DNA from 4 places in the Streptomyces sp. NPDC046887 genome. Region 1 is predicted to be linked to each of the others. Evidence: riboswitches for the same ligand, from Rfam matches in the RefSeq annotation. Region 1 holds a riboswitch; each other region holds the start of a gene.

What was found. Region 1 has a riboswitch for cyclic di-AMP ahead of ABZ945_RS09065 (M23 family metallopeptidase). Riboswitches for the same ligand answer to the same signal wherever they lie in the genome.
Region 2: linked by a shared signal. The riboswitch ahead of ABZ945_RS19380 (M23 family metallopeptidase) and the one ahead of ABZ945_RS09065 (M23 family metallopeptidase) in region 1 are both predicted to bind cyclic di-AMP.
Region 3: linked by a shared signal. The riboswitch ahead of ABZ945_RS06940 (LysM peptidoglycan-binding domain-containing M23 family metallopeptidase) and the one ahead of ABZ945_RS09065 (M23 family metallopeptidase) in region 1 are both predicted to bind cyclic di-AMP.
Region 4: linked by a shared signal. The riboswitch ahead of ABZ945_RS17165 (LysM peptidoglycan-binding domain-containing protein) and the one ahead of ABZ945_RS09065 (M23 family metallopeptidase) in region 1 are both predicted to bind cyclic di-AMP.

What each region holds. Positions count from the first base shown of each region.
Region 1 covers NZ_JBEYXH010000006.1:131,413-138,803, reverse strand. The annotation lists gene ABZ945_RS09080 (GNAT family N-acetyltransferase) at 1-1,541, opposite strand, end outside; gene ABZ945_RS09075 (HPr family phosphocarrier protein) at 1,702-1,983, shown strand; gene ABZ945_RS09070 (GntR family transcriptional regulator) at 2,262-2,957, opposite strand; gene ABZ945_RS09065 (M23 family metallopeptidase) at 3,197-4,024, opposite strand; cyclic di-AMP (ydaO/yuaA leader) riboswitch at 4,037-4,200, opposite strand; gene ABZ945_RS09060 (pitrilysin family protein) at 4,428-5,795, opposite strand; gene ABZ945_RS09055 (pitrilysin family protein) at 5,822-7,189, opposite strand.
Region 2 covers NZ_JBEYXH010000020.1:15,216-22,606, forward strand. The annotation lists gene lhgO (L-2-hydroxyglutarate oxidase) at 1-301, shown strand, start outside; gene trmB (tRNA (guanosine(46)-N7)-methyltransferase TrmB) at 788-1,561, shown strand; gene ABZ945_RS19370 (PrsW family intramembrane metalloprotease) at 1,638-2,975, shown strand; gene ABZ945_RS19375 (aldo/keto reductase) at 3,000-3,944, opposite strand; gene ABZ945_RS19380 (M23 family metallopeptidase) at 4,059-5,165, opposite strand; cyclic di-AMP (ydaO/yuaA leader) riboswitch at 5,358-5,489, opposite strand; gene ABZ945_RS19385 (PP2C family protein-serine/threonine phosphatase) at 5,779-6,867, opposite strand; tRNA gene ABZ945_RS19390 (tRNA-Met) at 7,117-7,190, opposite strand.
Region 3 covers NZ_JBEYXH010000004.1:209,980-217,370, reverse strand. The annotation lists gene ABZ945_RS06960 (aspartate aminotransferase family protein) at 1-457, shown strand, start outside; gene ABZ945_RS06955 (XRE family transcriptional regulator) at 531-1,160, shown strand; gene ABZ945_RS06950 (DUF6126 family protein) at 1,191-1,400, shown strand; gene ABZ945_RS06945 (tyrosine-protein phosphatase) at 1,407-2,240, opposite strand; cyclic di-AMP (ydaO/yuaA leader) riboswitch at 2,821-2,975, shown strand; gene ABZ945_RS06940 (LysM peptidoglycan-binding domain-containing M23 family metallopeptidase) at 2,979-3,884, shown strand; gene ABZ945_RS06935 (SGNH/GDSL hydrolase family protein) at 4,105-4,899, shown strand; gene ABZ945_RS06930 (MBL fold metallo-hydrolase) at 5,192-6,403, shown strand; gene ABZ945_RS06925 (NB-ARC domain-containing protein) at 6,607-7,391, shown strand, end outside.
Region 4 covers NZ_JBEYXH010000016.1:59,124-66,514, reverse strand. The annotation lists gene ABZ945_RS17175 (S1 family peptidase) at 1-1,260, opposite strand, end outside; gene ABZ945_RS17170 (SpoIIE family protein phosphatase) at 1,454-4,150, shown strand; cyclic di-AMP (ydaO/yuaA leader) riboswitch at 4,470-4,665, shown strand; gene ABZ945_RS17165 (LysM peptidoglycan-binding domain-containing protein) at 4,668-5,432, shown strand; gene ABZ945_RS17160 (class I SAM-dependent methyltransferase) at 5,546-6,412, opposite strand; gene ABZ945_RS17155 (condensation domain-containing protein) at 6,586-7,391, opposite strand, start outside.

The DNA of each region.
Region 1 (7,391 bases):
GGCAGCGGCTGCCCGGCCAGCAGCAGTCCGGCGTCCACCAGTTCGGTGACCGTGTCGACCCGGATCACCCCGGCCTGGCGGAGCAGCGCGGCGACGGTGGTGTGCGGGATACGGGTGGCGGGGACGGCGTGGCCGGGCGGGGCGCTGCCGGAGTGGCGGCCGCCCTTGACCACGACGACCGGTTTCACGGCGGCGGTGCGGCGGGCGAGCCGGGTGAACTTGCGGGGGTTGCCGATCGACTCCAGATAGAGCAGGACCACATCGGTGTCCGGGTCCTCGTACCAGTACTGAAGGATGTCGTTGCCGGAGACGTCGGCGCGGTTGCCGGCGGAGACGAAGGCCGACAACCCGGCGCCGCGCCGGTGCAGTCCGGCGAGCAGGGCGATGCCGATGGCCCCGGACTGGGTGAAGAGCCCGATCCGGCCGGGGGCGGGCGGGTGCGGGGCCAGCGAGGCGTTGAGCCGGACGGCGTCGGCGGTGTTGATCACCCCGAAGGCGTTTGGGCCGATGATCCGCATCCCGTACGAGCGGGCCTGGCGGACCAGCGCGCGCTGCCGCTCCCTGCCCTCGGCGCCCTGCTCGGCGTATCCGGCGGAGAGCACCACCAGCCCCTGGACGCCGTGCTCGCCGCAGTCGGCGACGGCCTCGGGGACCCGTTCGGCGGGGACGGCGACCACGGCGAGGTCCACCGGGTGGCCGATGTCGCCGACGGTGGGGAAGGCGGGCACGCCGTCGAGGGCGGAGGGGCCGGCGAGCGCGGAGTTCACCGCGTACAGCCGGCCGGTGTAGCCGCCGTCCAGGAGGTTGCGCAGCACGGTGCGGCCCACTCCGCCGGGGCGCCGGCCGGCGCCGATGACGGCGACCGAGCCGGGGGCGAGCAGCCGCTGCACGGAGCGGGCCTCGGCGCGCTGCTCCCGGGCGCGCTGCACGGCGAGAGAGCGGTCGGTGGGCTCCAGGTCGAGGTGGAGCCGGACGGCCCCGTCGGCGAAGCTGCGCTTCTGGGTGTACCCGGCGTCGGTGAACACCTTGATCATCTTGGTGTTGGCCGGCAGCACCTCGGCCGCGAACCGCCGGATGCCGCGCTCCCGGGCGACGGCGCCGATGTGCTCCAGCAGCGCGGAGGCGACCCCGCGCCCCTGGTGGGCGTCCTGCACCAGGAAGGCGACCTCCGCCTCGTCGGCGGGGGCGGTCGCGGGCATGCCGTCGGCGTCGATCCGGTCGTAGCGGACGGTGGCGATGAACTCGCCCCCGACGGTCATGGCCAGGCCCACCCGGTCGACGTAGTCGTGGTGGGTGAAACGGTGCACGTCCTTGGCCGAAAGCCGGGGGTATGGTGCGAAGAACCGGTAGTACTTCGACTCGTCCGAGACCTGCTCGTAGAAGCTGACCAGCCGGTCCGCGTCCTCGGCGGCGATCGGCCTGATCCGGGCGGTGCCGCCGTCCCGCAGCACCACGTCGGCCTCCCAGTGGTCGGGGTAGGCGTGCTCCGGCCGCTCCCCATCCCGCTGGCCTTGGTCCTGCTGGTCCGACGGCTTCCGCATGGGCCCCAGGGTACGGCCCGGGGGCCTGGCGGACAGAGCCCCGGGACGGCACCCCCGCCACGGCGCGGGCACCTCGGCGGGCATGAGAGACTGACGAACGACAACTGGTCTAGACAACCTCTAGACACCCTGGACACCGCACGACCCGAAGGGCAACACCATGGCTGAGCGCCGCGTCAACATCGGCTGGGCCGAGGGCCTGCACGCCCGCCCCGCCGCGATCTTCGTCCGGGCCGCCACCTCGGCGGGCGTCCCGGTCACCATCGCCAAGGGCGACGGCGCCCCGGTCAACGCCGCCTCGATGCTCGGTGTGCTCGGTCTGGGCGCGCAGGGCGGCGAGGAGGTCGTGCTCGCCTCGGACGCGGAGGGCGCGGACGCCGCCCTGGATCGGCTGGCGAAGCTGGTCTCCGAGGGGCTGGACGAGGCCCCCGAGACCGTCTGACCCGCCCTTCCGATCCCGGGTCCCCCAGCGGGGCCCGCTCCGGAACCGAACGAGCCGCACCCTCCCCGACCACGAGGGGTGCGGCTCTTCGCCTTTCCCACACCGGGAATTTCCTCGTGCATTCCGCCGCAGAATTACCGCGCGTTCACGCAAGGAGCGGGAAGGCAGGGGAAATCACCGGGATTCCCGGTGGCACCGGTGCGCACACGCCGACTCGCTTCTGCATACGGCCGACCCGGCTTCGTATACGTCCCGACTCCGTTTGTACGCCGCCCGCGTTAAGTGCGGACGCCGACGGTGTTGACGGGATGTTGCGAAGTCCTCACCCGCCCGGCGGGCCGCCGGGGCGCGGGGATCCGCAGCCGGTGCGCGCCGGCCAGCCGCTCCACGTGCTGGGCGGTCAGCGCCCGCGCCCGCTCGGCGTCGCCGCGCGCCACCGCGTCCACGATGGCGCCGTACTCGGCCCAGACCTCCCCCGGCCGGGCCGGCTGCTCGACCGCGTACATCCAGGCGATCTTCTGCCGCAGCTGGGTGAGCAGCGCGGTGAGCGCCGGGCTGCCGGAGGCCTGGGCCAGCGTCCCGTGGAACCAGCCGGCCAGCGGCCGCAGATCCTCGCCCCGGCCGGCTCGGGCGCGCTCCTGCCCGAGCCGGACCAGCCCGCGCAGCACCTTCAGATGGGCCTCGGTACGCCGCCGGGCGGCCCGCGCGGCACCCAGTGGCTCCACCAGCAGCCGCACCTCCAGCAGGTCGGCGGCCTCCTGCTCGGTGGGTTCGGCGACACAGGCGCCGGCGTGCCGGCGGGTGGTGACGAACCCCTCCGACTCCAGGGTGCGCAGCGCCTCGCGCACCGGGACCCGGGAGACGCCGTAGCGGCGGGCGAGCTGCTCCTCGGTGAGCCGGCCGCCGCGCTCGAACACTCCGGTGATGATGTCGTCGCGGATCGCCGTGCACACCGAGTGCGCCGGAACACGCATCACGAACCTCCCAGGTAATCCACGGCGGGCCGCGTGAAACACACCCGCCTCGCGGCCGCAATTCATGCCGGGGCCGTTCCCGTTTCCCCCGACTCTATGGCAGCCCGCCGGGAATTCCGACACCCCGGCGACACCCCGGCCGGTGAACCGGCCGAATTCCGCAGGCAGTTCCTGGTGGCACACGAAGGCCCCGGTTCCATCGAACCGGGGCCTTCGGAAGGTGTACGGGGGCGTGCGGCTCAGAGGCTGACGCCGTGCGAGCGGAGGTACGCCACGGGGTCGATGTCCGAGCCGTAGTCCGCGCCGGTGCGGGCCTCGAAGTGCAGGTGCGGGCCGGAGCTGTTGCCGGTGGAACCGGCCAGGCCTATCTGCTGGCCCGGGGTGACGCTCTGGCCGACCGAGACGCTGAGCTGGGAGAGGTGGCCGTACTGGGTGTAGGTGCCGTCGTTCATCCGGATCACCACGTTGTTGCCGTACGCGCCGCCCCAGCCGGCCTCGACGACGGTGCCCGCGCCCACGGAGACGACCTGGGTGCCGGAGGCCGCGTGGAAGTCGATGCCGGTGTGGCTGCCGGAGGACCACATGCCGCCGCCGGCCTGGTACGAGGTGCTCACATACGAGCCGGCCACCGGCGACTGGAAGGAGTTGAGCCGCTTGCGCTCGGCCTCGCGCTCGGCGCGCTCCTTGGCCTCGCGGTCGGCGCGCTCCTTGGCGTCACGGGCCGCCTTGAACCGGAGCTCGGCCTTGCGGATGGACTCGGCCTCGGCCTTGGCCTGGGCGTCCGCCTTGGCGGCGTCCTCGGTGGCCTCCAGCTGCTGGGCCTGGGCCTGGGCGCCGACCCGCTCGGCGATGACGTCCGTGGTGACGGCCTGGTTCAGACCGGTATCGGCCAGATCCGGCATGGAGTGCGGCAGTTCCGTGTCGGCGGCGAACGCCGGGGAGGCGAGCGAGCCGATCACTCCACCGCCGGCCAGCGCGGCGATACCGGCGGCCTGCGCACCCTTGCGGGTCAGAACGTTCGTACGGCTGGGGGCGCGGTGCTTCCCGGTGGCACGGGTGAACGCCATGAAGCGGCTGGTCCTTTCCTTCCCTCTCGCCTACCGGGTTAGCTGACGGGTTCGGAGCAGGAAGGTCTCCTACGGGCCCCTCCGCCTAACGGCGAAGGCACCCGATTCACCCCAGGGGACTGTGGGTCCCCGGCTCCCCAGGCTCGCGCCTGACGGGGACTCGGCGATCGCTGTCCGATGCCGCGGATGCGGCGGATGCAGCGGGCGGACAGCGCATCAGACGCTAAGCGTCCGATCTTTCAATATCCAAATGGTCTCGGCCTTTTGTTGCGCACGCCACACCGCCAAGCCGCCCCCTCCCTACCAATCCGGACAAACGACCGGACCCCGGCACCCACTTCGGAGTACCGGGGTCCGCTTGCCGAGAGGTCGGATCGACCTGTCCGTGGGCCGGACGGGAGGGTCAGCTGCGGACGACCGTCACCGCGCCGAGACCGAGCGCCTCCACGGGCTCCTTGATCTGCGCCGCGTCACCGACCAGCACGGTGACCAGCCGGTCCACCGGGAAGGCGCTGACGACCGCCGCGGTGGCCTCCACCGTGCCCGTCGCGGCGAGCGCGGCGTACAGCTGGGCCTGGTAGTCGTCGGGGAGGTGCTGCTCCACCTGGTCGGCCAGAGTGGCGGCGACGGAGGCGGCCGTCTCGTACTTCAACGGCGCCACACCCACGAGGTTCTGCACCGCCACATCCCGCTCGGGGTCGGTCAGGCCCTCGGCGGCCAGGGTGCGCAGCACCTTCCACAGGTCGTCCAGCGCCGGGCCGGTGTTGGGGGTGTCCACCGAGCCGCTGATGGCCAGCATCGCCGCGCCCACGCCCTCCGGGCCGGAGCGCAGCACCTGGCTGAACGCCCGTACGCCGTAGGTGTAGCCCTTCTCCTCGCGCAGCACCCGGTCCAGCCGCGAGGTCAGGGTGCCGCCCAGGCAGTAGGTGCCGAGCACCTGGGCCGGCCAGACCCGGTCGTGCCGGTCCGGGCCGACCCGGCCGATCAGCACCTGGGTCTGGACGGCGCCGGGGCGGTCCACGATGACAACCCGGCCGGTGTCGTCGGCGGTCACCGGCGGCATGGTGCGCGGGGCGCCGGCGTTCCCGGTCCAGTCGCCGAGGGTGTCGGCGAGGACGGCGTCCAGGTCGGTCCCGTCCAGGTCGCCGACCACGACCGCGGTGGCGGTCGCCGGGCGGACATGGGCCTCGTAGAAGGCGCGCACCGCGGCGGCGTCGATCCCGGCCACCGACTCCTCGGTGCCCTGGCGGGGGCGGGACATCCGGGAGTCGGCCGGGAACAGCTCCTTGGAGAACTGGATGGCGGCCCGGCGGCCCGGGTTGGCGTTCTCGTGCGGGATCTCGTCCAGCCGGTTGCGCACCAGGCGCTCGACCTCGCCCGCCTCGAAGGCGGGGGCGCGCAGGGCCTCGGCGACCAGCCCGAGGGCCTTGCCGAGCCGGGAGACCGGGACCTCCAGGGAGACCCGGACGCCGGGGTGGTCGGCGTGCGCGTCGAGGGTGGCGCCGCACTTCTCCAGCTCGGCGGCGAACTCCTCGGCGGAGTGCTTGTCGGTGCCCTCGGAGAGCGCCCGGGCCATGATGGTGGCCACGCCCTCCAGTCCAGCCGGCTCGGCGTCCAGCGGGGCGGCCAGCGACAGCTCCACGGCGACGACCTGCTGGCCGGGGCGGTGGCAGCGCAGCACGGTCAGGCCGTTGTCCAGCGTGCCGCGCTCGGGGGCGGGGAAGGCCCACGGCTTCGCGGCGCCCGGCTGGGGCTGCGGGTGGAACTCCATGGACGTCAGGGACTCGGCGGTCTCACTCACTTGTCCGCCCCCACTTCCTGCTCGGCACCGATGCTGTCGTTCGTGTCGTCCTGCTCGTCGGCCTCGGCGGCCAGCGGCTCGTAGACCAGGACGGCGCGGTTGTCGGGGCGCAGCCGGGCCTCGGCGACCGCCCGCACCTCCTCCGGGGTGATGTCCAGGACCCGCTGGACGGCGGTGAGCGCCAGCTGCGGGTCGCCGAACAGCACCGCGTACCGGCACAGTTCGTCGGCGCGCCCGGCGACGGTGCCGAGCCGGTCCAGCCACTCGCGCTCCAGCTGGGCCTGGGCGCGCTCCATCTCGTCGGGGGTGGGCCCCTCGGCGGCGAACCGGGCCAGTTCCTCGTCGACGGCGGTCTCGATGTCGGGGACCTCGACGCCGCCGGAGGTCTTCACGTCCAGCCAGCCGAGCGAGGGCGCGCCGGCCAGGCGCAGCAGCCCGAAGCCGGCCGCGACGGCGGTGCGGTCTCGGCGCACCAGGCGGTTGTGCAGCCGGGAGGAGTCGCCGCCGCCGAGGACGGTGAGGGCGAGGTCGGCCGCGTCGCACTCGCGGGTGCCGTCCTGCGGCAGCCGGTAGGCGGCCATCAGGGCGCGGGCCGGGACCTCGGCCTCCACCACCTCGCGCAACTGGGCGCCGATGGTGTCGGGCAGGGAGCCGTCCCGGGGCGGCTGCTTGCCGTCGTGCGAGGGGATGGAGCCGAAGTAGCGCTCGACCCAGGCGAGGGTCTGCTCGGGGTCGATGTCGCCGACCACCGACAGCACCGCGTTGTTGGGCGCGTAGTAGGTGCGGAAGAACTCCCGCGCGTCCTCCAGCGTGGCCGCGTCCAGGTCGGCCATCGAGCCGATCGGGGTGTGGTGGTACGGGTGGCCCTCCGGGTACGACATGGCGGTCAGCCGCTCGAAGGCGGTGCCGTAGGGGACGTTGTCGTACCGCTGGCGGCGCTCGTTCTTCACCACGTCGCGCTGGTTCTCCATGGACTCCTCGTCCAGCGCGGCGAGGAGCGAGCCCATCCGGTCCGCCTCCAGCCAGAGCGCCAGCTCCAGCTGGTGGGCGGGCATGGTCTCGAAGTAGTTGGTCCGCTCGAAGCTGGTGGTGCCGTTGAGCGAACCGCCGGCGCCCTGCACCAGCTCGAAGTGGCCGTTGCCGGAGACCTGCTTCGAGCCCTGGAACATCAGGTGCTCGAAGAGGTGGGCCAGTCCGGTGCGGCCCTTGACCTCGTGCCGGGAGCCGACGTCGTACCAGAGGCAGACCGCGGCGACCGGGGTCAGATGGTCCTCGGAGAGCACCACGCGCAGGCCGTTGGCCAGTCGGTGCTCGGTCGCCGTCAGTCCGCCGGAGCCGGCTCGGGCGGCGTCCGTGTGACCCATGGGCATGTACGTCCCTTCGATCGCGATGTGGAAGAGTCCTGCTCGGCGGGGTGGCCGCCGGGGTGCGCGGAGGTGTCCGACGCCCCGAGGTGCCCTGCCGTTGCTCAAGGTCCTGCCACTGTATGCAAGCGGACCGGGACCCGGCGAAGTTCCCGGGCGGCCGGTGCTTCCCTCGTACGGGGTGGCGGGCCGTCCCGGTGCG
Region 2 (7,391 bases), on a different contig from region 1:
CAAGCGCGCCTTCACCGAGGCGGTGCGCCGGCTGCTGCCCGAGGTGGCGGAGGCCGATCTGCGTCCCGCCCCGGCGGGGGTGCGGGCGCAGGCGATGCTGCGGGACGGCACGCTGGCCGACGACTTCCTGCTGCGCGAGGCGCACCGCACGGTCCATGTGCTCAACGCCCCCTCCCCCGCGGCCACCGCCGCCCTGCCCATCGGCCGCGAGGTGGCCCGCCGCGCCCTGCTCCATCTGGGCCGCCCGGCGGCCCCGGCGGAGGTTCCAGCGGACGGAGAGTCCCCCTCCGCCCGGCGTTGACGAGGCCACCACCGGGGGCGTCGGCGGGCGGCCTGGTGACGGCCCCGTCCGGCGGTGACCTTACGGCTGGGCTCGGCCGGCTCGGTCTGCTCCTACTCGGCGGGCGCCCTGCTGGCGGCCCCGCTCGGCGGTGACCGGGGCCACCATCGGCGGCGCCCGACTGCGCCCGCCGCCGGACCGCTCCGACGGTGACGGGGCCCCTCGGCGCTGCTGCGACCCCGCCGGGCCTCGGCCCCGCCCGCTCCCGCCCGTCTCCGCGGGCTACGCGCCCGTCCCAGCGGGACTGGGCTCGTACTCGGCGCTGCCGGACCCCGGTCCTGGCCACGGCCAGGCGGTCCGTCCCCGGCCCGTCCGTCCCAGACCGACGACCGTCCCCGGCCCCATCCGCCTCCGGCCCACGACCGTCCCCGGCCCCATCCGTCCCAGGCCGACGACCGTCCCCGGCCCCATCCGCCTCCGGCGGCGGGGCCGTAGAATCGGGGCATTGTGTCTGAGTTCCCTGATACCGCCGTGCACCGCCGCTCCAAGGGGGAGCCCCGCTTCCCGGAGGGCCCCGCGCCCGATCCCGCCGGGTCCCACTTCGAGCGGCGCATCCGCAGCTTCCAGCCGCGCCGCAGCCGCGTCACCCCAGGGCAGGCGGACGCCCTGACGAGGCTGTGGACCACCTGGGGCCTGGACATCGACGGGCAGCGCCGGCTCGACCCGGGCGCCCTGTTCGACGGGCTCCCGGTCGTCCTGGAGATCGGCTTCGGCATGGGTGAGGCGACCGCCCGGATGGCCGCGGACGACCCGTCCACCGGCATCCTGGCCGTGGACGTCCACACCCCCGGCCAGGGCAACCTGCTCGGGTTGGCCGACCGCGCCGGGCTGACCAACATCCGGGTGGCCAACGGCGACGCCATCATCCTGCTGCGCGAGATGCTCCCCGAGGACGCCCTCGACGGCGTGCGGGTGTACTTCCCCGACCCCTGGCCCAAGAAGCGGCACCACAAGCGGCGGCTGATCCAGCCCGAGTTCCTGTCGCTGGCCGCGACCCGGATGCGGCCGGGGGCCGTGCTGCACTGCGCCACGGACTGGGAGCCGTACGCCGAGCAGATGCTGGAGGTGCTGACCGCGCACCCCGACTTCGCCAACACCCAGCCGGACGGCGGCTACGCGCCCCGTCCCGCGTTCCGGCCGCTCACCCGCTTCGAGGGGCAGGGGCTGGACAAGGGCCATCTGGTGCACGACCTGCTGTTCACCCGGGTCCCGTCGGCCTAGGCGGAGGCCGTGATTCCGGTTATGCCGGTAGCACACTCGTCGCAGGGTGTCAGTGGCGGTCGCTAGGGTCGATCGCGTGTCCCACTCGTCCGTGCACCCCAGCCCGCACCCCCCGCCGCAGCCGCCGGTCCCGGCATACGAACCGGAGCCGGCGTTCGCCGCGGTGCCGGAGCGCGCCCGCTGGCGGTACAAGCCGCGCCGGGCCCTGTGGCGCAGCAAGCTGGTGCGGGCGGTCGCGCTGGCCCTGGTCCTCGCCCTGTGCGGGCTGGTGATCCTCGCGCTGGTCCGCGAGCAGACCGGCACCCAGGGCTTCCTGGTCGGCCTCGGCCTGGCCCTGCTGCCGGTGCCGCTGCTGCTGGCCGCCTTCCGCTGGCTGGACCGGGTCGAGCCCTGCCCCTGGCGGAACCTGCTCTTCGCGTTCGCCTGGGGCGCCTGCGCGGCGACCCTGGTCGCCATCGTGGCCAACACCTTCGCCACCCGCTGGATAGCCACCGCCACCGCCGACCCCGGCTCCGCGGACACCATCGGCGCGACCGTGGTGGCGCCCATCGTGGAGGAGAGCGCCAAAGCGGTCGCCGTGCTGCTGGTCTTCTTCTTCCGCCGCCGGGACTTCACCGGCATCGTGGACGGGGTGGTGGTCGCCGGCTTCTCCGCGACCGGCTTCGCCTTCACCGAGAACATCCTCTACCTGGGCAACGCCTTCGGCGAGGACCAGGAGATCGGCACCGCCGGGTTCGCGTCCGTCACGGCCGGGACCTTCTTCGTGCGGATCGTGATGTCCCCGTTCGCCCACCCGCTGTTCACCGTGTTCACCGGCATAGGCTTCGGCCTCGCGGCGGCCGCCGCCCGCCGCCACCGGATCCGCCGGGTGCTGCTGCCGCTCACCGGGCTGGTCCTGGCGATGGGCATGCACGCCCTGTGGAACGGCTCGGCGTCGATCGGCCCCTGGGGCTTCCTCGCCGTCTACGGGATGATCATGGTCCCGGTGTTCGGGCTGCTGACCTGGCTGGCGATCTGGTCGCGCCAGAGCGAGCTGCGGACGATATCCGGCGAGCTCCCGGTGTACGCGGCGGCCGGCTGGCTCGCCCCGGCCGTCCCCCGGGCGCTCTCCTCGATGCGCGCCCGGGAGCTGGCCCGGGCGTACGCCGCCCGCTGCTTCGGCCCGGCCGCCGCGGCGGCGGTCGGGGAGTACGAGGCGTTCGCCACCTCGCTGGCCTTCCTGCGCCACCGCGCCCGCCGGGGCAACGCGGACGGGGACTTCGCCGCCCGGGAGCAGGAGCTGCTGCACCACCTCTGGCAGCGCAAGGAGGTGGCCGGGCCCGCCCTCACCTACGCCGCCCAGGCCACCGGCCGGGTGTGGACACCGCCCCCGCACCTCAACTACGGGGGCGGCTACAACCCGTACCGCTACTGACCGCCTCCTGGCCTTTCGCGTGGCTCAGTCGGAGGCGGCGGTCAGCGCGGCCAGGTCCTGGTCGGTCAGGGTGAGGTCGGCGAGCGCCAGCAGGGCCGGCAGCTGCTCCACGGTGCGGGCGGAGGCGATCGGCGCGGCGACCGTGGGCTGCGCGGCGAGCCAGGCCAGGGCCACCGTCGCCGGCTCCGCGCCATGGGCCTCGGCGACCTGGTCGAGCGCGGCGAGCACCGTGCGGCCGCGGTCGGACTCCAGGTGCTTGGCGGCGCCGCCCGCCCGGGCGCTGTCCACCTCGGTGCCCGGCCGGTACTTGCCGGTGAGGAAGCCCGAGGCCAGGGCGTAGTACGGCACGGCCGCCAGCCCGTCGCGCTCGACGAGGTCGCGCAGCCCGCCCTCGTAGGTGTCGCGGGAGACCAGGTTGTAGTGCGGTTGCAGGGCGCTGTAGGCGGCCAGCCCCTCGCGGGCGGAGAAGTCCAGCGCCTCCCGGAGCCGCTCGGGCGAGATGTTGGAGGCGGCGATCGCCCGTACCTTGCCGTCCCGGACCAGCTGGTCCAGCACCGGCACGAACTCCTCGACCGGGACCGAGGGGTCGTCGTAGTGGGTGTAGAAGAGGTCGATGTAGTCGGTGCCCAGCCGGCGCAGCGACGCGTCCACGGCCGCCCGGAGGGTGGCCGGGGCCAGCCCCTTGAAGTCAGGATGGGCACCGGCCTTGGTGGCGATCAGCACGTCCGCCCGGTTGCCGCGGGCGGCCAGCCACTCGCCGATGATCGTCTCCGACTCGCCACCCTGGTTGCCGGGGGCCCAGGAGGAGTAGGTGTCGGCGGTGTCGACGAAGTTCCCGCCGGCCGCCGTATAGGCGTCCAGCACGGCGAAGGACTGCGCCCGGTCGGCGGTCCAGCCGAAGACGTTGCCGCCCAGGGCGAGCGGGAAGACGAGCAGGTCGGACGTGCCCAGCTTGCGGAGAGAGGTCATGGAGGGCAGAACACGCCCCCGCCGGAGCCCTATTCCGCCCCGGAGCGGTATTCCGCCCCCGGAGCGCTATTCCGCCCTGGAGCGGGGGCGGGCGGGGGCCGGGTGGCCGCTCCGTCAGACCGTGAGGCCCTTGCCGCGCAGCCAGGAGAGCGGGTCGATGCCCTGGCCGCCCGGGGTGTGGACCTCCAGGTGCAGATGCGGCCCGGTGACATTGCCGGTGGCGCCGACCCGGCCGATGGTCTCCCCGGCGCCGACCTGCTGCCCGGCGGCGACCGTCATCGAAGACAGATGGCAGTACCAGACCTCGGTGCCGTCCGCCAGCTCCAGCACGATGCGGTAGCCGTAGGAGCCCGACCAGCCGGCCGACTTGACCGTGGCGCCGTGGACCGCCTTGGCCGGCGTGCCGGTCGGCGCGGCCAGGTCGAGACCGGTGTGGTAGCCGGAGGACCACATCGAGCCGGCCTGCCCGAAGGTGGAGGTGATGGTGTACGAGGAGGTGGGCAGCGACCAGTCGCCCGCCGCCTCGGCCGGCTTCTCCGCCGGAGCCGGCTTCTCCGGCTCCGCCTCGACCTCGGCCTCTGCGGCCGCCTTGGCCCTGGCCTCGGCCTTCGCCTTCTCCTCGGCGGCCTTCTTCGCCGCCGCTTCCTTCTTCGCCTTCTCGGCCTCGGCGGCCTTGTCCGCCGCACCGCGCTGCTTCTCGGCCTCGGTGGCGGCCTGTTCGGCGGCCTTCCGCTCGGCGGCGGCCCGCGCTTCGGCGTCGGCGGACGCCTGGGCCTGCTCGGCCTGCTGGAGGATCCGGGCCCGCAGCGCCTCACCGGCGTCGGCGGCGCCGCCACGGTCGGCGGTGCCGGCCAGGGCCGCCGTCCCCGGGGCCGCGACCGCACCGCCCGCTTCCTCGCCCGACTCCTCGTCACCGGATATCAGCGAGCCGATACCGGGCAGGGACGCGGCGTCCGGGAGCTTGTCGGCGACGGCGTCCGGCAGGGAGATGGAGACCGGCGGCTTGCTCTGCGCGGTGGCCATACCGCCCGCGCCGACCGCCGCGATGACGCCCACACCGAGGACGGTGGAGCTACGGGCCAGGCCGCCGCGCTGCTTGGCCACCCGGTGCCGACCGCGCACGGGGCGGACGGTCTCCTCGGTCGGGTTCCACTCCTCGAACGAGCCATCCGAACCGAGTGCGGAGCCGTCCGGGCCGAACGAGCCATCCGAGCCGAACACGGAGCCATCCGGGCCGAACGAGCCATCCGGGCCGAAGGCGGCCTCCGGGCCGATCGGGTCGTTTGCCGGGGCGGCGCCCGGGAAGCCTGAGGAGGAGAACGGACCGGCCGGAGCGGCCGTGATGCCAAGGGAGCCACCCGGACCGTAAGAAGTCTCGGGGGCAGGCCTGTTGGACGCCACGGAGGCGCACTCCTTTCCTTCCTTCGCGCCTACCGGGTTAGCTGACGGGTTCGGAGCAGGAAGGTCTCCTACGGGCCAAGCGGCCCGATTCACCCCAAAGTGGTGGTTCCCCGGTTTCCGAGCGGAATTCGGCGCGCGCACGGCGCCGTCTTGCCGACGGCTGGGACGACCGCGCTGCGTTATCGAACGTTAATAGACCCGGGGCTCGGATTCCAAGCCGCTCCATGCGATCGTTCGGCCTCCGAAGGAGGGACGGACCTGGGCAGATGCGCTGATACGGGGTCGAGTTGACCACCCCTCAGAAGCCTCACCGGCGCATGTATCCACCACCGGCCCCCGGGTACCCGCCGCGCCCTCTCCGTATCCCTGTCACGGGAGAAACGGACGGGGCCATGGTGATCACCCTCCGTATACCCGACCCCCTCCGGGAAGCTCAGGGCACCACCGGCATGGTGCGGCGCCGGGGCGGCTGCCCCACCGCGGGGCGCGCGACCGCCAGCAGCGCCAGGTCGTCCCTCGCGCCGCCCGCCGTGTGCAGCCGTACGTCGTCCGTGAGCGCGTCGAGGATGGCGTCCGGCCCCGGGAAGATCCGCCCCCGCAGCCGGGCCACCGGGTCGTAGAACACCCCCTGCGGATCCCGCGCCTCGGAGAGGCCGTCCGTGTAGAACAGCAGCGTCGCCCCGGACGGAAAGGCCACCTCGTACGAGCGGTCGGGCCAGGCGCCCAGCTCCGCCATGCCGAGCGGCAGCGCCGGCTCGACGGGGACGAGCCGGACGATCCTGCCGTCCGCATGGAGCAGCAGCGGCTCCGGATGCCCCCGGTCGACGATCCGCACCACCCCCCGGCCGCGCGGGATCTCCGCCAGCACCGCGGTGGTGAACCCCTCGAAGGCGTCCAGCCCGTCCCGCCGGCTGCCCTCGCGCGTGAGCGCCCGTTCCAGCCGCTGGGCCACGCCCTCCAGCGAGCTCTCCTGCTCGGCCGCCTCCCGGAACGCGCCGATCACCACCGCCACGGCCTCGACCGCGCCCAGCCCCTTGCCCCGTACGTCCCCGACCACCAGCCGCACCCCGTACGGGGTCTCCTGCACCGCGAACAGATCGCCGCCGATGAACGCGTCCTCCTGTGCGGCCTCGTACCGGGCGGCCACCTGGAGGCCGCCGATCCGCTCGGCCGGCACCGGCAGCACCGCCCGCTGGGCGGTCTCGGCGATCTCCCGCGCCGAGGCGAGCCGCTCACCGCTGCGCCGGACCACCCGGTTGACGAGCAGCGCCAGCGCCGAGACGGTCACCACCGTCAGCACCTCGGTCAGCGCGGGCCCCTCGACGATCGTCCGGTTGCCGACATGGCTGAGCAGCACGGCGAACACCGCGAAGATCCCGGCCAGCAGGGTCGCCCGGTAAGTGAAGAACGGGGCGGCCACCAGCGGGGCGGCCGCGAACAGCGGTACCGCGGTGAAGCGCGGCGGGGTCAGCTGGTCGTACAGCACCCCGCCGATGATCATCAGCGCGGGCACCGCCCGCAGAAAGCGCCGCGCGGCGCCACCCCTGGCCCGGCCGCCACTCCCTGCCGGGCCGGTGCCGTCCTGCCGCGCTCGCTGCCCCACCGCTGCTCTCCTGCCGGTCCGCCCACGGCCGCGACCGCTACCGCGCCCCGTCCAGACTCACCCGAGCCGCACCCCCCGGCGACCGGCCGTCCGCCGACCGGGCGACAGCCCGCCCACCGCAGACATGACGAAGGCCCGGTGCACAAGTGCACCGGGCCTTCGCTTCAGTAGCGGGGACAGGATTTGAACCTGCGACCTCTGGGTTATGAGCCCAGCGAGCTACCGAGCTGCTCCACCCCGCGTCGGTGAACACCACCTTACGCCATCTCCCGCGTAAGTCCCAATCGCTTATCGCGGGCCTGTACGACGGAACCCCGTCGGCAACGGGCGGAGACGAAACAGTTCGGCGAGGCGACCAATCCGGACCCGGGCTGGGTGCGAACCACCGATGTCACTGACGGCATGTCCGCCTCAAGAAGCAACAGGGGCGGTGGAGGAAGGGA
Region 3 (7,391 bases), on a different contig from region 1:
CGCCGGTCTGGCCGTGCTCGCCGTACTGGAGGACGAGCAGATCGTCGCCAACGCCCGGCGCACCGGCGAGGATCTGAAGAACCGGCTGGCCGCGCTGGCCGACCGCTACGAGCTGCTGCACCAGGTGCGCGGGCGCGGACTGATGATCGGCATCGAGTTCGGCCGCCCGTCCTCCCTGGGGCTGCGCGGCCGCTGGACCATGCTCCAGGCCGCCCGCAAGGGGCTCTTCGCCCAGATGGTGGTGGTCCCGCTGCTCCAGCGCCACCGCATCCTCACCCAGGTCTCCGGCGACCGGCTGGAGGTGATCAAACTGATCCCGCCGCTGATCATCGGTGAGCGGGAGGTGGAGCGGTTCGTCTCCGCGTTCACCTCGGTGATGGACGAGGCGCACAGCGGCGGCGGGCTGATGTGGGACTTCGGCCGCACCCTGGTCAAGCAGGCCGTGGCCCAGCGCTGAGCCTGCCTTCGCTGCGTATTGCCTCTGAGGTAAGAAATTTGCCTCAGAGGGAAGACGGTGGCGCAATGGTGCCATGAGCACCCCGGCCGATCCGCCCGGCCTTTCCGACGAGTCCGACCCGGCGCTGCCGGATGTGGCGCCCCAGCTGAGGGCGCTGCGCCGGCGCCGGGGACTCACCCTGGAGGCCGCCGCCCGGCGGGCCGGGCTCTCACCCGCCCATCTCTCCCGGCTGGAGACCGGCCGCCGCCAGCCCTCGCTGCCGATGCTGCTCGGGCTCGCCCGCATCTACGGTACGACCGTCTCGGAGCTGCTGGGGGAGAGCGCCCCGGAGCGCGACCCGGTGCTGCGGGGCGACCGGGCCGAGCCGACCGAGGCCGACGGCTGGATCTACCGCCGGGCCGGCGCCCGGGGCCGCGCCATGCAGGCGCTGCGGGTGGAGGTCCCGTACGCGACCCCGGCCGACCTGGTGCGGGTGCACCCCGGCGAGGAGTGGCTGTACGTCCTCGGCGGCCGGGTCCGGCTCACCCTGGGCGAGACGGCGCACGTCCTGGACCCGGGTGACTCCGCCCACTTCGACTCGCTGACCCCGCACCGTATCGCCGCGGCCACCGCCGGCGGGGCGGAGCTGCTGTTCGTCCACACCCTGATGCAGAGCCCCGCCGCCGAGCTGTGCCTCGGCGGCGGCACCGTCCGGGCCCGCTGAGCGGCCCGGCGCCGAGAGGAGCGATCCACCATGATCCAGGAACCGGCCGCGGACCGCGGCGAGACCTCGGGGACCCCCGCCCCGGCGCCCGGGCGGGCGGGAAAGGACAGCCGGGCGGACCGCGAGGAGCGGCGCTTCCCGACCGGCATCCTGGTCCGGCTCTTCGCCTACCTCATCGCCGGCCACCTCTTCGCGGCCTTCCTCTATCTGCTCTTCGTGCTCGGCGGCCAGAACCAGTAGCAGCCGTCAGACCCTCTCGACGCCGTCCCCGGAGTCGTCGAGCAGCCGCTCCCGCAGCCGCTCCCGGGTCTCCGGGGCCAGGCGCAGGCCCTCGGCCAGATAGCGGTCGGTGGTGCCCCAGGTGGCCTCGATGGTGTCGAAGGCCGTCCGCAGATACTCGATCCGGGCCTCGAACAGCGGGTTGAGCAGCTCCATCACCTCGGCGGACATCCCCGTCGCCGAGGTGTCGGTGCGGCGCACCTTGTAGCGGCGGCTCGGCTCGTTGGACTTCAGATAGTCCTCCTCGATCGCCTCCCGCTCCACCCCGAGGGCGAGCAGGGTGACCGCGACCGACAGCCCGGCCCGGTCCTTGCCGGCGGCGCAGTGCATCAGCGCCGGCACGCTCTCCTCGGCGAGGGCGTGCAGCACCCGGCTGTGCTCGCCGGTGCGGTCCGTGATGATCGAGCGGTACGAGGCGATCATCCGGTTCGCGCCCTTGCCGTCGTCCAGGATGGCGCGCAGCTGGTCGAGGTCGCCGTCCCGGACCATGGTCCAGAACTCGGCGCCGTCGGCCGGGTCGGAGAGCGGGATGTTCACGTTCCGCACGCCCGGCAGCGCGATGTCCGGCCCCTCCAGCTTCTGGTCGGCGGAGTTGCGGAAGTCGAAGACGGTGTGCAGCCCCAGCGTGGCGAGGAAGGCGGCGTCCTCCCCGGTGGCGTGTGCGAGGTGGCCGCTGCGGTAGAGCGTGCCCTGCCGCACCCGCCGGCCGTCCACCGTGGGCAGCCCGCCGACATCCCGGAAGTTGCGGACCCCGGTCAGCTCGGGCTCGGTGGACGGTGCCTGCGGCAGCTGCTGGGTCACGAAGGTCTCCTCCGCGTCTGCCGTCGGCGCCGGCCGCCGACGAGGTCGCGGCTCCGACGATACGGCACGGTCACGGCGTACCAGGAGGGGCCGTACGACCCCGGACCTGCGCGGACCCGCCGCGCGCGGGCTCGGCGCCCCGGGGAGCCCCCGGTCCGGATCGGCGACCCCTTTGTCCGTTTCGGCACCCATGCACGTAAGGCCCGTTGTGTCGGTGCGAAGTGCGTTCTCCGGTGCCCCAGGGGCTGACATGACCGTATCGACTCGCCCCTGACTGGGAGCATCTGTCCGAATTGCTTGTTTGGCTATGTTCCGGGCCAACCTGCCCTGGTCGTGGGGTAAATGGGCCGGAGCGCGTGAGCAGCGTCATAACCGTGACGGTCCGTGCCCGCCAAGGGCTCCCAATTGCCGTGCTGGGGACGGGAACTCATGATCCGTAATCCACACAGGGTGACCGCGATTCCGCTCCGTTCGCACCCCTAGGAATACCCACCGGAAAGCCGCGGCTTGTTCGCGCCGACTCCGCTCGCTTAAGTTCACGGCAATCCGGCCGGACCGCCGAATCCTGCCACCGGCCCGGAATTCACACTCACCCACGCGTGGCAGGAGCGGGGGACCCAGGTAGTACGCCGAACCCCGGGAGGGGCCCGGCTCGGGGTGAAGCCGTGTCAGTACACGGCCGGACATCTCCAGTCCGAACCCGACAGCTCACCTCGTAGGCGCCGGAGAGGATTCGCCATGCCCGGCAAGGGTAAGCACCGCCGTCCCAAGTCCAGCACCCTCACCCGCGGCTTCGTCGCCGCCGGCACCGGTGGCGCCGCCATCGCGCTGCCGCTGTTCGCCGCGAGCGGCGCCCACGCCGCCGAGCAGAGCGCCCCGGCCGCCGCCGCCCAGACCGCCGCCGTGCAGCAGGCCGCGCACAGCGCCGCGAAGGCCGCGCCCCGCAGCTACACCGTGGTCGCCGGCGACTACCTCGCCAAGATCGCCCACAACAAGAACGTCAAGGGCGGCTGGCAGAAGCTGTACGAGGACAACCGGAAGGTCGTCGGCGAGGACCCGGCGCTGATCATCCCGGGCATGAAGCTGACCCTCGGCGCCAAGTCCGGTGGAGCCGAGGCGGCTCCGGCCAAGCCGAAGGCCGACGCGGACCGCGCCTCCCGGAGCACCGCCCGCTCCGAGGCCCCCAAGCCCGAGGCCCCTGCCGCCGAGGCGCCCGCCTCCTCCGCCTCGACCAGCGGCTCGGGCTTCGTCGCCCCGGTCGACGGCGGCATCGGCACCCCGTACCACCAGTCCGGCTCCATGTGGTCCTCCGGCTACCACACCGGCGTCGACTTCGCCGCCTCCACCGGCACCCCGATCAAGGCGGTCGGCCCGGGCACCGTGGTCTCCGCCCAGTCGGGCGGCGCGTACGGCAACGAGATCGTCATCAAGCACGAGGACGGCAACTACTCGCAGTACGCCCACCTCTCCTCCCTCGGGGTGTCCGCCGGCCAGACCGTGAGCGCCGGCCAGCAGATCGGCCTGTCGGGCGCCACCGGCAACGTCACCGGCCCGCACCTGCACTTCGAGATCCGCACCAGCCCCAGCTACGGCTCGGACATCGACCCGCTGGCCTACCTCCGCAGCCACGGCGTCGGCATCTGATCCCTCTCGGCCTCTCCGCCGCCGCCTCCGCCCGGCACCCGCACACGGTGCCGGGCGGAGGCGCGTCCACTGCCTCCACCCCCCCCGCAATTCCGCCCCGTTTTTCCGCACCCCGCTTATTCCGCGCTTGGGGGAAAATTGACCGGTGGCAAACATCACGCCCCGTCAACCCCTCCTTACGGTCGCGTAGGTCACATCCCGCGTAGAAGGATGACCTGCCGTGGCAGACCATTCGACCTTCAGTGAACGTGACGTATGCGGGTCGTACGCGGCGATCGGTGACAGTTTCACCGAGGGCGTCGGGGACCCGGGGCCCGGTGGGGCCTTCGTCGGCTGGGCGGACCGCCTCGCGGTGCTCCTCGCGGACCGGCTGCCGGAACCCGAGTCGTTCCGGTACGCCAACCTCGCCGTACGCGGACGGCTGCTCGACCAGGTGGTGGCCGAGCAGATCCCCCGAGCCCGGGAACTCGCCCCCGACCTGGTGACCTTCTGCGCCGGCGGCAACGACATCATCCGCCCCGGCAGCGATCCGGACGATGTGGCCGAACGCTTCGAGCGGGCGGTCGCCGCGCTGGCCCCGGTGGTCGGCACGGTCCTGGTGACGACGGGCTTCGACACCCGGGGCGTCCCGGTACTGCGCCATCTGCGCGGCAAGATCGCCACCTACAACGGCCATGTCCGGGCGATCGCCGACCGGTACGGCTGCCCGGTGCTGGACCTGTGGTCACTGCGCACCGTGCAGGACCGGCGGGCCTGGGACCTGGACCGGCTCCATCTGTCGCCCGAGGGTCACACCCGGGTCGCCCTGCGCGCCGGGCAGGTGCTCGGCCTGCCGGTCCCCGCCGACCCGGACCAGCCCTGGCCGCCGCTCCCTCCGCGCCGCACCCTGGAGGGCCGCCGGGACGACATCAACTGGGCCCGCGAGTACCTCGTCCCCTGGATCGGCCGCCGGCTGCGCGGCCAGTCCTCCGGCGACCACGTCTCCGCGAAGCGCCCCGACCTGCTGCCGCTCTGAGGCGGGGGGCGGCGGCCCTGGGCTGGGGTCTGCGGTGCCGGGCTACGGCCCTGGGGGCTGGGGGCTGTGGTGCCGGGCTGCGGCCCTGGGCTGGGGCCTGTGTTTCCGGGCTACGGCCCTGGGGGCTGCGGTGCCGGGCTGGGGCTGCGTTTCCGGGGCCGGGCTGCGGCCCTGAGGCCGGGACCTGCGTTTCCGGGGCCGGGCCGCCCGGGGCCGCCCTCGCCGAGGGTGCCGCCTGCCCGCTGTCAGAGCCGCCTCCCATAATGGAAAGCCCCTCACCCGTGGAGGTCCTGTGACCGGCTCCCTGCCCCGCCCGGGGTCCCCCCTCCCGCCGCGCGCCCGGCTTCGCGCGATACGCCCGGCCGCCTTCGGCGCGGACGCCGGCGGGGAGCGCTGGGCACGCGTCCAGGCCTCGCCGAACTTCGCGGACGGCGTGTTCCGGAACCCGGTGGGCACCCGCCACCGGCCCTCGGGCTCGTCCCTGGAGTTCGCCCGGACGTACTTCGAGAAGGAGTCGAAGGCCCGCCGGGCCCCGGCCGGGCGGATCCCCGTGCACCCCACCACCGTCGCGGACCTCGCCCGGCCAGCGGCCACCGGCCTGCGCATCACCTGGCTCGGCCACTCCAGCGTGCTCGCCGAGATCGACGGCGTCCGGGTCCTGTTCGACCCGGTCTGGGGCGAGCGGTGCTCCCCCTTCTCCTTCGCCGGGCCCAAGCGCCTGCACCCGGTGCCGCTGCCGCTCGCCGCGCTCGGCCCGGTGGATGTCGTGGTGATCTCCCATGACCACTACGACCACCTGGACCTGCCCACCATCCGGGCCCTCGCCACCACCGACACCCTCTTCGCGGTGCCGCTGGGCGTCGGTGCCCACCTGGAGCACTGGGGCGTGCCCGTCTCCCGTCTGCGCGAGCTGGACTGGCACGAGTCGACCGAGGTCGGCGGGGTCCGGCTCACCGCCACCCCGGCCCGCCACTTCTGCGGGCGGGGACTGCGCAACCGGCAGCACACCCTGTGGGCGTCCTGGTCGCTGGCCGGCCCCGAGCACCGGATCTTCCACAGCGGCGACACCGGCTACTTCGAGGGCTTCCGCGAGATCGGCGCCGCGCACGGCCCCTTCGACGTCACCATGATCCAGCTCGGCGCCTACAGCGACTTCTGGCCCGACATCCATATGACCCCCGCCGAGGGCCTTCGCGCCCACCTGGACCTCCAAGGGGCCGCCCCCGCCGGGGTGCTGCTGCCGATCCACTGGGGCACCTTCAACCTGGCCCCGCACCCCTGGGCGGAGCCGGCGGAGTGGACGAGGGACGCGGGGGAGGAGGCCGGCCAGACCGTGGCGGCCCCCCGCCCCGGCGAGCCGTTCGAGCCCGGCGGGACGGTGCCCGTGGAGCCGTGGTGGCAGGCGGTGTCCCATCCGATCGCGCGGCCGTGGCGGGGTCGCCAGGACATGCCCGTGGTGTCTCTCGAAGGGGAGCCGAGCGCCGGGAGGACGGAAGTCGGGTGATCCGCGTGCGCGACGGCCTCGCATGATCGGCTGCTCGGAAGAGGCCGCCACGCGGGACCGGTGGCCGGCTCCGGGGAGCACGGCTCCGCGGCGTGGCGGAGCCACTCCCGTGCCCGCCTGGTGTCCAGTACGGTGGCCTTCGGTCGATCGGGAGGCACCGGCCGCGGAGCGGTGGGCGGGTGCGAGGGCGGAGGCGGTTACCCATGAGCGCGGCAGACGGCCCGGAATCCTCCGTGCGACCGGCGGTGCGCAACAGCATGGCCGGGGGCACCGTTCACGGACCGGTGGTCATGGCGGGCGCCGTCCACGGCGACATCGCCTTCAACTACCACCTCACCAACGCGTCGGGTACGAGCGATGGAAAGCCGAACCAGGTACCCCGGCCCCCGCGTCAGTACATCAACCACGAGGGCACGCTCCGCCGCGTCGACGCCTTATTCCGTTCGGGAACGGCTGAGGGGGAGTACGCCTGCCCCATCGGCGTGATCAGCGGTCTGCCCGGTGTCGGCAAGACGGCGACGGCCTCCCAGGTGGCCTACCGCAGCCGCGGGCACTTCCCCGACGGCCAGTTGTTCGTGGACTTCGCCACCGTGCGCAACGGAGCCGAGGCCGGTGTCTCGGACGCGCTGGCCATGTTCCTGCGCGCGTTGGGCGGAGAGAACACCGTCATCCCCCCGTTGCTCTCCGAACGTGCCGCCCGCTACCGCAGCCTGTCCTCGGAGAAGCGGCTGCTGGTGGTGCTGGACGACGTCAGCCGGGCCGCACAGGTCACCGCGCTCCTCCCGCACGGGCCGGGCAGCGCCGTACTCGCGACCAGCACCTCACGACTGGGTGAACTCGCCCTGGACGGCGCCGAACTGCTCCCGCTCGGCGTCCTGGACGACGAGAGTTCCGTCCGGTTGCTCGTGGCGCTCTGCGGTACGGAGAGACTCGGCAGCGACCAGGAGGCCGTCGTCGCCCTGGCCCGGCGGTGCGAAGGCCTGCCCAT
Region 4 (7,391 bases), on a different contig from region 1:
CTGGCCGGCCCCTTCCTCGGAGCCCTGCCCCAGTCCGCCCTGGTCCTGGCCTCCCTGATCCTGGCCGCCCTGCCCCTGGTCCTCCTCACCGGCACCGCCCTGGTCCTGGCCCTCCTGGCCGCCCTGGCCCTGGCCCGGGGGCTGCTCGCCGTCGCCGATGGTGGCGCCGACCGCGGCGAGGGCGGTGGTCACCGGCTGGAAGAAGGTCTCGCCACCGGCGTCGCAGTCACCGCTGCCGCCGGAGGTGAGGCCGACGGCGTCCCCGTCACGGGTGAAGAGCGAGCCGCCGCTGTCGCCGGGCTCGGCGCAGACATCGGTCTGGATCAGGCCGGTGACCGTGCCCTCCGGGTAGTTGACAGTGGCGTTCAGCCCGGTGACCTGACCGTCGCGGAGGCCGGTGGTGCTGCCCATCCGGAACACCTGCTGGCCGACCGCGGCCTCGGCCGCGCCCCTGATGGCCAGCCGCTGCCCGTCGCCGAGGTCCACCTCGTCGGGCGCCTCGGCGGCCGGGTCGTCGTAGGTGACCAGTCCGAAGTCGCCCTCGCCCGGGAAGACGGACTCCTGGGCCGAGCCGAGGACGGCGCCGTTCCCGTCGGACCACTGCTGGGCGGCCACCGTGCAGTGCCCGGCGGTGAGGAAGCCGCGGGCGCCGTCCGAGGTGGTCACGTTGAAGCCGAGCGAGCAGCGGGCGCCGCCGCCGAAGATGGCGTCCCCGCCATCGGCGAAGGGCCGGAACTCGCCCTTCGACCTGCGGATCTCGGCCACGCCCTCGCCGAGCCCCCGGACGGTGGACTCCAGCCGGTCCCAGCGGGCGCCGGTGACCGTGCGGTCGGCGGTGACCAGCACCTGGTTGGTGCGCGGGTCGACGGCCCAGGCGGTGCCGGGGACCCCCGCCTTGGCCGACAGGGTGCGGGTGGCGCCGGCCAGCGCGGCCGCCCCGTTCCGTACGGTCTTCGCGACGGCCCCGGCCGCCTTGACGCGTTCGGCGAGGGCGGGGTCCTTACCGGCCACGTTGACCACCAGCCGGCGGGTGCCGGCGTCGTAGTAGGCGCCACCGTAGGAGTCGCCGAGGGAGCCGGCGAGCTGCTTGGCCGTCTGTGCGGCCGAGGCCGCGGTCATGGTCCGGACGGTCGGCCGGTCGTCGTCCTGGCCGGACTGGGAGGCGTTCGCCTGGGGCAGCAGGATCGCCGCCGCGGCGATTCCCACCGCTCCCGCACCCGCCAGTACCGCTTTCCGCTTGGGTATCCGCCTGTGACTCAACTCCACCGCTCCTGCCGCTGGTTCGGACTCCGGTCGCCGACGGCGACCGGGGGGACGCGTCCGCTCTCAGGTACGGGCGGGGCGGGTGCGGCGTTCAGCCGGTGCGGGGATGATCGGCCCGGTGCGCCGGCCGGGGCGTCATCGGTGCGTATCTCGATGAGTACACATGGGTACGGAATGGTAAAAATATGACATGAGTGGACGGAGCGGACGGTCCGGGCACGCCCTCCTCGGGGTGCGCACCGTGGCCGGTCAGGTGCTCCTGCTCCAGGTGGTGGCCGCCGTCCTGCTGATCGCGGCGGCGGTGGCGGCGGTGGTGTGGCAGACCCGCGCCGACGGCGAGGACGACGCCCGCAACCGCTCGCTGGCCGCGGCCGAGGCGTTCGCGGACGCTCCCGGGACGGCGGCGGCGCTCGCCTCGCCGGACCCGGGCGCCGCGCTGCAGTCCTCGGTGGAGCGGGCCACCCGGCACACCGGGGTGGACTTCGTCACCGTGCACGCCCCGGACGGGGTGCGGTACGCGGACGAGGACCGCTCGCTGGTGGGGCAGCGCGCCGAGGGGCTGGAGGAGGCGGCCGGGCGGCCGGCGTACACCGAGATCTTCACCGGCTCCCCGAACGACGCGGCCCGGGCGGTGGTGCCGGTCACCGGCCCGGACGGGCGGGTGGTCGGGCTGGTCACGGCGGGGGTGACCATCGCCAGCGTGGGGGACGCGGTGGACCGCCACCTTCCGGTGCTGCTGGGGTCCGCGGCGGCGGCGCTGGCCCTGGCGGTGGGCAGCTCGCTGCTGGTGAGCCGGCGGCTGGGCCGGCAGACCCGGGGGCTCGGGCCGTCCGAGATGACCCGGATGTACGAGCACCATGACGCGGTGCTGCACGCGGTACGCGAGGGGGTGCTGATCATCGGCGGGGACGGCCGGCTGACGCTGGCCAACGACGAGGCCCGCCGGCTGCTGGACCTGCCGGCCCGACCGGAGGGCCGCGAGGTCTCCTCGCTCGGGCTCGACGAGGGCACCGCCGAACTGCTCTCCTCGGGCCGGATCGTCACCGACGAGGTGCTGCTCGCCGGTGACCGGCTGCTGGCGGTGAACACCCGGCGGACGGCGCCGCACGGCAGGGCCGGCGGCACCGTCGCCACCCTGCGGGACACCACCGAGCTGCGCGCCCTGTCCGGAGTGGCCGAGGGGGCGCGGGAGCGGCTTCAGCTGCTGTACGAGGCGGGGGTGCGGATCGGCACCACGCTGGATGTGGTGCGTACCGCCGAGGAGCTGGCGGAGGTGGCGGTGGGGCGGTTCGCCGACTTCGCCACGGTGGAGCTGCTGGACCCGGTGCTGCGCGGCGAGGAGCCGACGGGTGAGCGGACCGAGATGCGCCGGGCGGCGGTGCGCGGGGTGCGCGCCGACCACCCACTGCAACCGGTGGGCGATCTGGTGCGGTGCGCGCTGCCGACGACGCCGATGGCGGCCGCGCTGGCGAGCGGGCACGCGGTGCTGGAGCCGGACCTCTCGCTGGCCGACGGCTGGCGGGCACAGGACCCGGCGGGCGCGGACGCGGCGCTGGCGTACGGGGTCCATTCGCTGCTCGCGGTGCCCTTGCAGGCCCGCGGGGTGGTGCTGGGGATGGCGAACTTCTGGCGGTCGGAGCAGCCGGCGCCGTTCGAGGCGGAGGATCTGGCCTTCGCCGAGGAGCTGGCGGCGCGGGCCGCGGTGGCCATCGACAACGCGCGCCGCTACACCCGTGAGCACGCGATGGCGGTCACCCTCCAGCGCAGTCTGCTGCCGCACAGCCTGCCCGAGCAGGACGCGGTGGAGGCGGCCTACCGGTATCTGCCCGCCCAGGCGGGGGTCGGGGGTGACTGGTTCGACGTGATCCCGCTGCCCGGTGCGCGGGTGGCGCTGGTGGTGGGGGACGTGGTGGGACACGGGCTGCACGCGGCGGCCACCATGGGGCGGCTGCGGACCGCGGTGCACAACTTCTCGGCGCTGGACCTGCCGCCGGACGAGCTGCTGGGCCATCTGGACGAGCTGGTGTCCCGGATCGACCAGGAGGAGGGCGGCGCGGGGGTGGCCGCGGTGACGGGCGCGACCTGTCTGTACGCGGTGTACGACCCGGTGTCCGGGCGGGCCTCGGTGGCGACCGCCGGGCACTTCGCACCGCTGGTGGTGGGGCCGGACGGGGCGGTGCGCAGCCCGGAGGTGCCGGTGGCCCCGCCACTGGGGCTGGGCGGTGCGCCGTACGAGACGGTGGAGCTGGACCTGGCCGAGGGCAGCCGGCTGGTGCTGTACACCGGCGGGCTGGTCGAGCACCGGGAGCAGGATGTGGAGACGGGTCTGTCGATGCTGCGCTCGGCGCTCGGCGGCCGTCCGGAGCGTTCTCCGGAGGAGACCTGCCGGGCGGTGGTGGAGGCGCTGGTGCCCTCGCGGCGGCGGGACGACATCGCGCTGCTGGTGGCCCGTACCCGGCTGGTGGACCGCTCCCGGGTGGCGGACTTCGACGTGGCGCCGGATCCGGCCGCGGTCGGCGAGGTGCGGGCGGCCTGCGGGCGGCAGCTGGAGGCGTGGGGGCTGGCGGAGATCGGCTTCACCACCGAGCTGATGCTGAGCGAGCTGGTCACCAACGCGATCCGCTACGGCTCGGCGCCGATCCATGTGCGGATGCTGTACGAGCGGTGGCTGACCTGCGAGGTGTCCGACGGCAGCAGCACCTCCCCGCATCTGCGGCGGGCCTCCGACACGGACGAGGGCGGGCGCGGGCTGTATCTGGTGTCGCAGTTCGCCCAGCGCTGGGGCACCCGCTACACCGCGCAGGGGAAGGTCATGTGGACCGAGCAGTCCCCGGCGGACGGTGACCGGCAGCCGGTGGACGCCCTGCTGGACGACCTGGCCTGGTAGCCGCGGGCCGTCCGGGACAGGCGCACCGATCTGTCCCTTTTGACAGCTGGCGCACCTTTGGGGCTTTAGATCCCTATGGGTCAAGTTAGGGAAACATAGACTGACTTATCCCACCGAGGGCGGACCCGTGATGTCCATCACCGCCCGGAAATGACATGCGCATTTCCGAAATTGATCCAATGCTTATACGGCAGCGCATTTGACGGGCCGCCAGAAAAGGCGGGGAGATCCAATTCCCGGAATTCGCCGACTACCGGCCGTGCGGCGGTAGATCGGCGCTTGTTCTGCCCCGATTCCCTCGCCTACGGTCACGCTCATTCCGGGTGGAACGCCGAATCCTGCCGCCGTCCGGACACGCACCCACTCACCCACACGCACGGCAGGAGCGGGGGACCCAGGTAAGCGCCGGACCGCACAGCCGCGGAACGGCTTGGGGTGAAGTCGCGGAATTCCGCGGCCGGGCAACTCCAGCCCGAACCCGACAGCTCACCTCGTAGGCGCCGGAGAGGAAAGCACCATGCCCGCAATGGGTAAGCACCGCCGTGTCCGCAACAGCGCCCTGGCCCGCCGCGTTCTCGCGGTCGGCACCGGTGGCGCCGCGCTCGCCCTGCCGGTGATCGGCGCGGCCACCGCCCACGCCGCTCCCGCCGCCGCCCCGGCCGCGGCCGTCGTCCAGGCGAAGACCGCCGCCCCCGCCGCCGCCAAGGCCGCCCCCGCCACGTACTCCGTGGTCCTCGGCGACACCCTGTCCACGATCGCCCGCTCCCATGAGGTGGCCGGCGGCTGGAAGAGCCTGTACGAGGCCAACCGCGCCGCCGTCGGCGCCGACCCCTCGCTGATCCGCCCGGGCCTGAAGCTCAGCGTCGCCCAGGCCGCCGCCGCGACGAAGCCGGAGGCCGTGCCGGCCGTCGCCAAGGCCGCCCCGGCCGCCGCGAAGCCCGCCGCCGCCAAGACGGCGTACGCCGACAACCTGGACGGCTGGATCCGCGAGGCCCTGGACGTCATGGCGCAGAACGGCATCCCCGGCAGCTACGAGGGCATCCACCGCAACATCATGCGCGAGTCCTCCGGCAACCCGCTGGCCATCAACAACTGGGACGTCAACGCCGTCAACGGCACCCCGTCCAAGGGCCTGCTCCAGGTGATCGACCCGACCTTCCAGGCGTACCACGTGGCCGGCACCTCGACCGACAGCTACGACCCGGTCGCCAACATCGTCGCCGCCTGCAACTACGCGGCCGACCGCTACGGCTCCATCGACAACGTCAACGGCCCCTACTAGGCCGATGGCAGGCGGCTCCCCGTGTCAGGCGGTACGGGGAGCCACCGCCGTGAACCTGCCGGAAGGCCGGCCGCCCCGCGCGGCCGGCCTTCCGGCATGAGCTGACGGGGGTCTCACTCCGGGCGCTCGGCCGTGACCAGCCAGGCGGTGGAGCGCAGTCGCAGCGGGCCGTCCCCCTTCTCGTACCGGCGCAGCGCCCCGGTCAGCCGCCGGCCCGCCTCCTCGCGCGCCTCGGGCCCCACCTGCGACAGCAGATGCCGCCCCGGCCCCATCCCCAGCATGAACGCGGCCACCTCCTCGGCGTCGGCGCCCCACTCCCCGTACGCCTCCACCCGGTGGACACCGGGGTTGGCGTAGCCGCCGGCGGCGAGCACCGACCGGATGGCGGCGGGATCGGCCAGGGAGAACATCCCCGGCTTGCCCGCGGCCCCGAAGCCGCCCATGGGCACGATGTCCTTCAGCGAGGTGAGGGCGGCCAGCCACTCGTTCGCCTCGGGCTCCGCCGGGCAGACGAAGGCCAGCCGCCCGCCGGGGCGCAGCGCCCGCCCGATGTTGCCGAAGCCGGCCGCCGGATCGGCGAAGAAGGTCAGCCCGAAGCGGCTGATCGCCCGGTCGAAGGAACCCGGCTCGAACGGGTACACCTGGGCGTCGCCGCGGAGGAACTCCGCGTTCCGGATCCCCTCCCGCTCGGCGGTGGCCCGGGCCCGCTCCAGCATGGGGGCGGACAGGTCCAGGCCGGTGGCGCCGCCGGTCGCGGCGCGTTCGGCGGCGAGCCGGGTGGTGCGCCCGGAGCCGCAGCCGACGTCCAGCACCCTGTCTCCCGAACCGATCGCGGCGGCGTTGAGCAGCGGTGCGCAGTACCCCTCGTTGACCGCGTCCCAGCGGCCTTGGTGGCGGGCCCAGTGCTCGCCCTCGTAGCCGTTCCAGGCCTCGGCCTGCTCGGTGTTGGCGATGGGCGGCTCGGTCGGGGTCGGGTTCACGGCGGCACTCCTCGGGAGGGGGCGGGGCGGTGCCGGGTCCCGGTGGGGGACGCGGCCCGGGCGGTACGGAGCGCCCGCCCGGGCCGACGGGTGCTCCGTACCGTGGTTACCCGGTGTCCACCGCGTCGGGCTGCGCCAAAGGGGTGCCGCGCGTCCGCTCCCGCCCCCTCGGCTCACCCCTGGGGCACCCGGCGGCGCCGGAGCGCGGGCCGGGAGGCGGCCGGGGCGGCCCCGGTGGCGGCCAGATGGGCGGCCAGGGCGGCCGGGGTGGGGTGGCGGAAGACCTCCCGAAGGGTGAGGTCCCGGCCCAGCTCGGCGCGGACCCGGTTGAGCAGCCGTACCGCCAGCAGGGAGTGTCCGCCGGACCGGAAGAAGTTGTCGTCCGGCCCGACCGGCCGACCGCCCAGCACCTCGGCGAAGAGTGCCAGCAGCAGGGGAAGCGGCCCGCCGGGGTCGTGGGCCGGCCGCTGACCCGGGGCGCCGGCATCCCGAGACTCCCGGCCGGGGGTGCGCACGGTGGCCGGGACCGCGTACTCGGGCAGCCGGTCGGCCGCCCAGGCACGCAGCTCGTCCTCGTCCACGTCTCCGCTCACCTCGGCGACCAGCCGCTCCCCCTCCGCCCGGACCTCGGCGGCGGTCACCTGGGGGTGGGCGGCGAGGACCCGCTCGACCTGGCCGATGTCCACCCGGTAGCCGTCGATCAGGGGGCGCTCGCCCCGGTGGCCGGGGCCGGCCGGCAGGGTGGAGAGGCGGGCCGAGGGATCCGCCGCGAAGGCGGCCAGCGCGCCGGTGAGCGCGGTCGTGAGCCGCCGGGCCCCCTCGGCCGTCCACAGATCGGTGGCGTACTCCAGGACACCGGCGAGACCGCCCTCCTCCCCCGCCTCGGTGAGCCGCTCGTTGAGCTGCTCGTTGAGCTGCTCGGTGAACTGCTCGGCGAGTCGCTCGGTGAGGGCGAAGGTCAGATCGGCCTTGGCGGTGG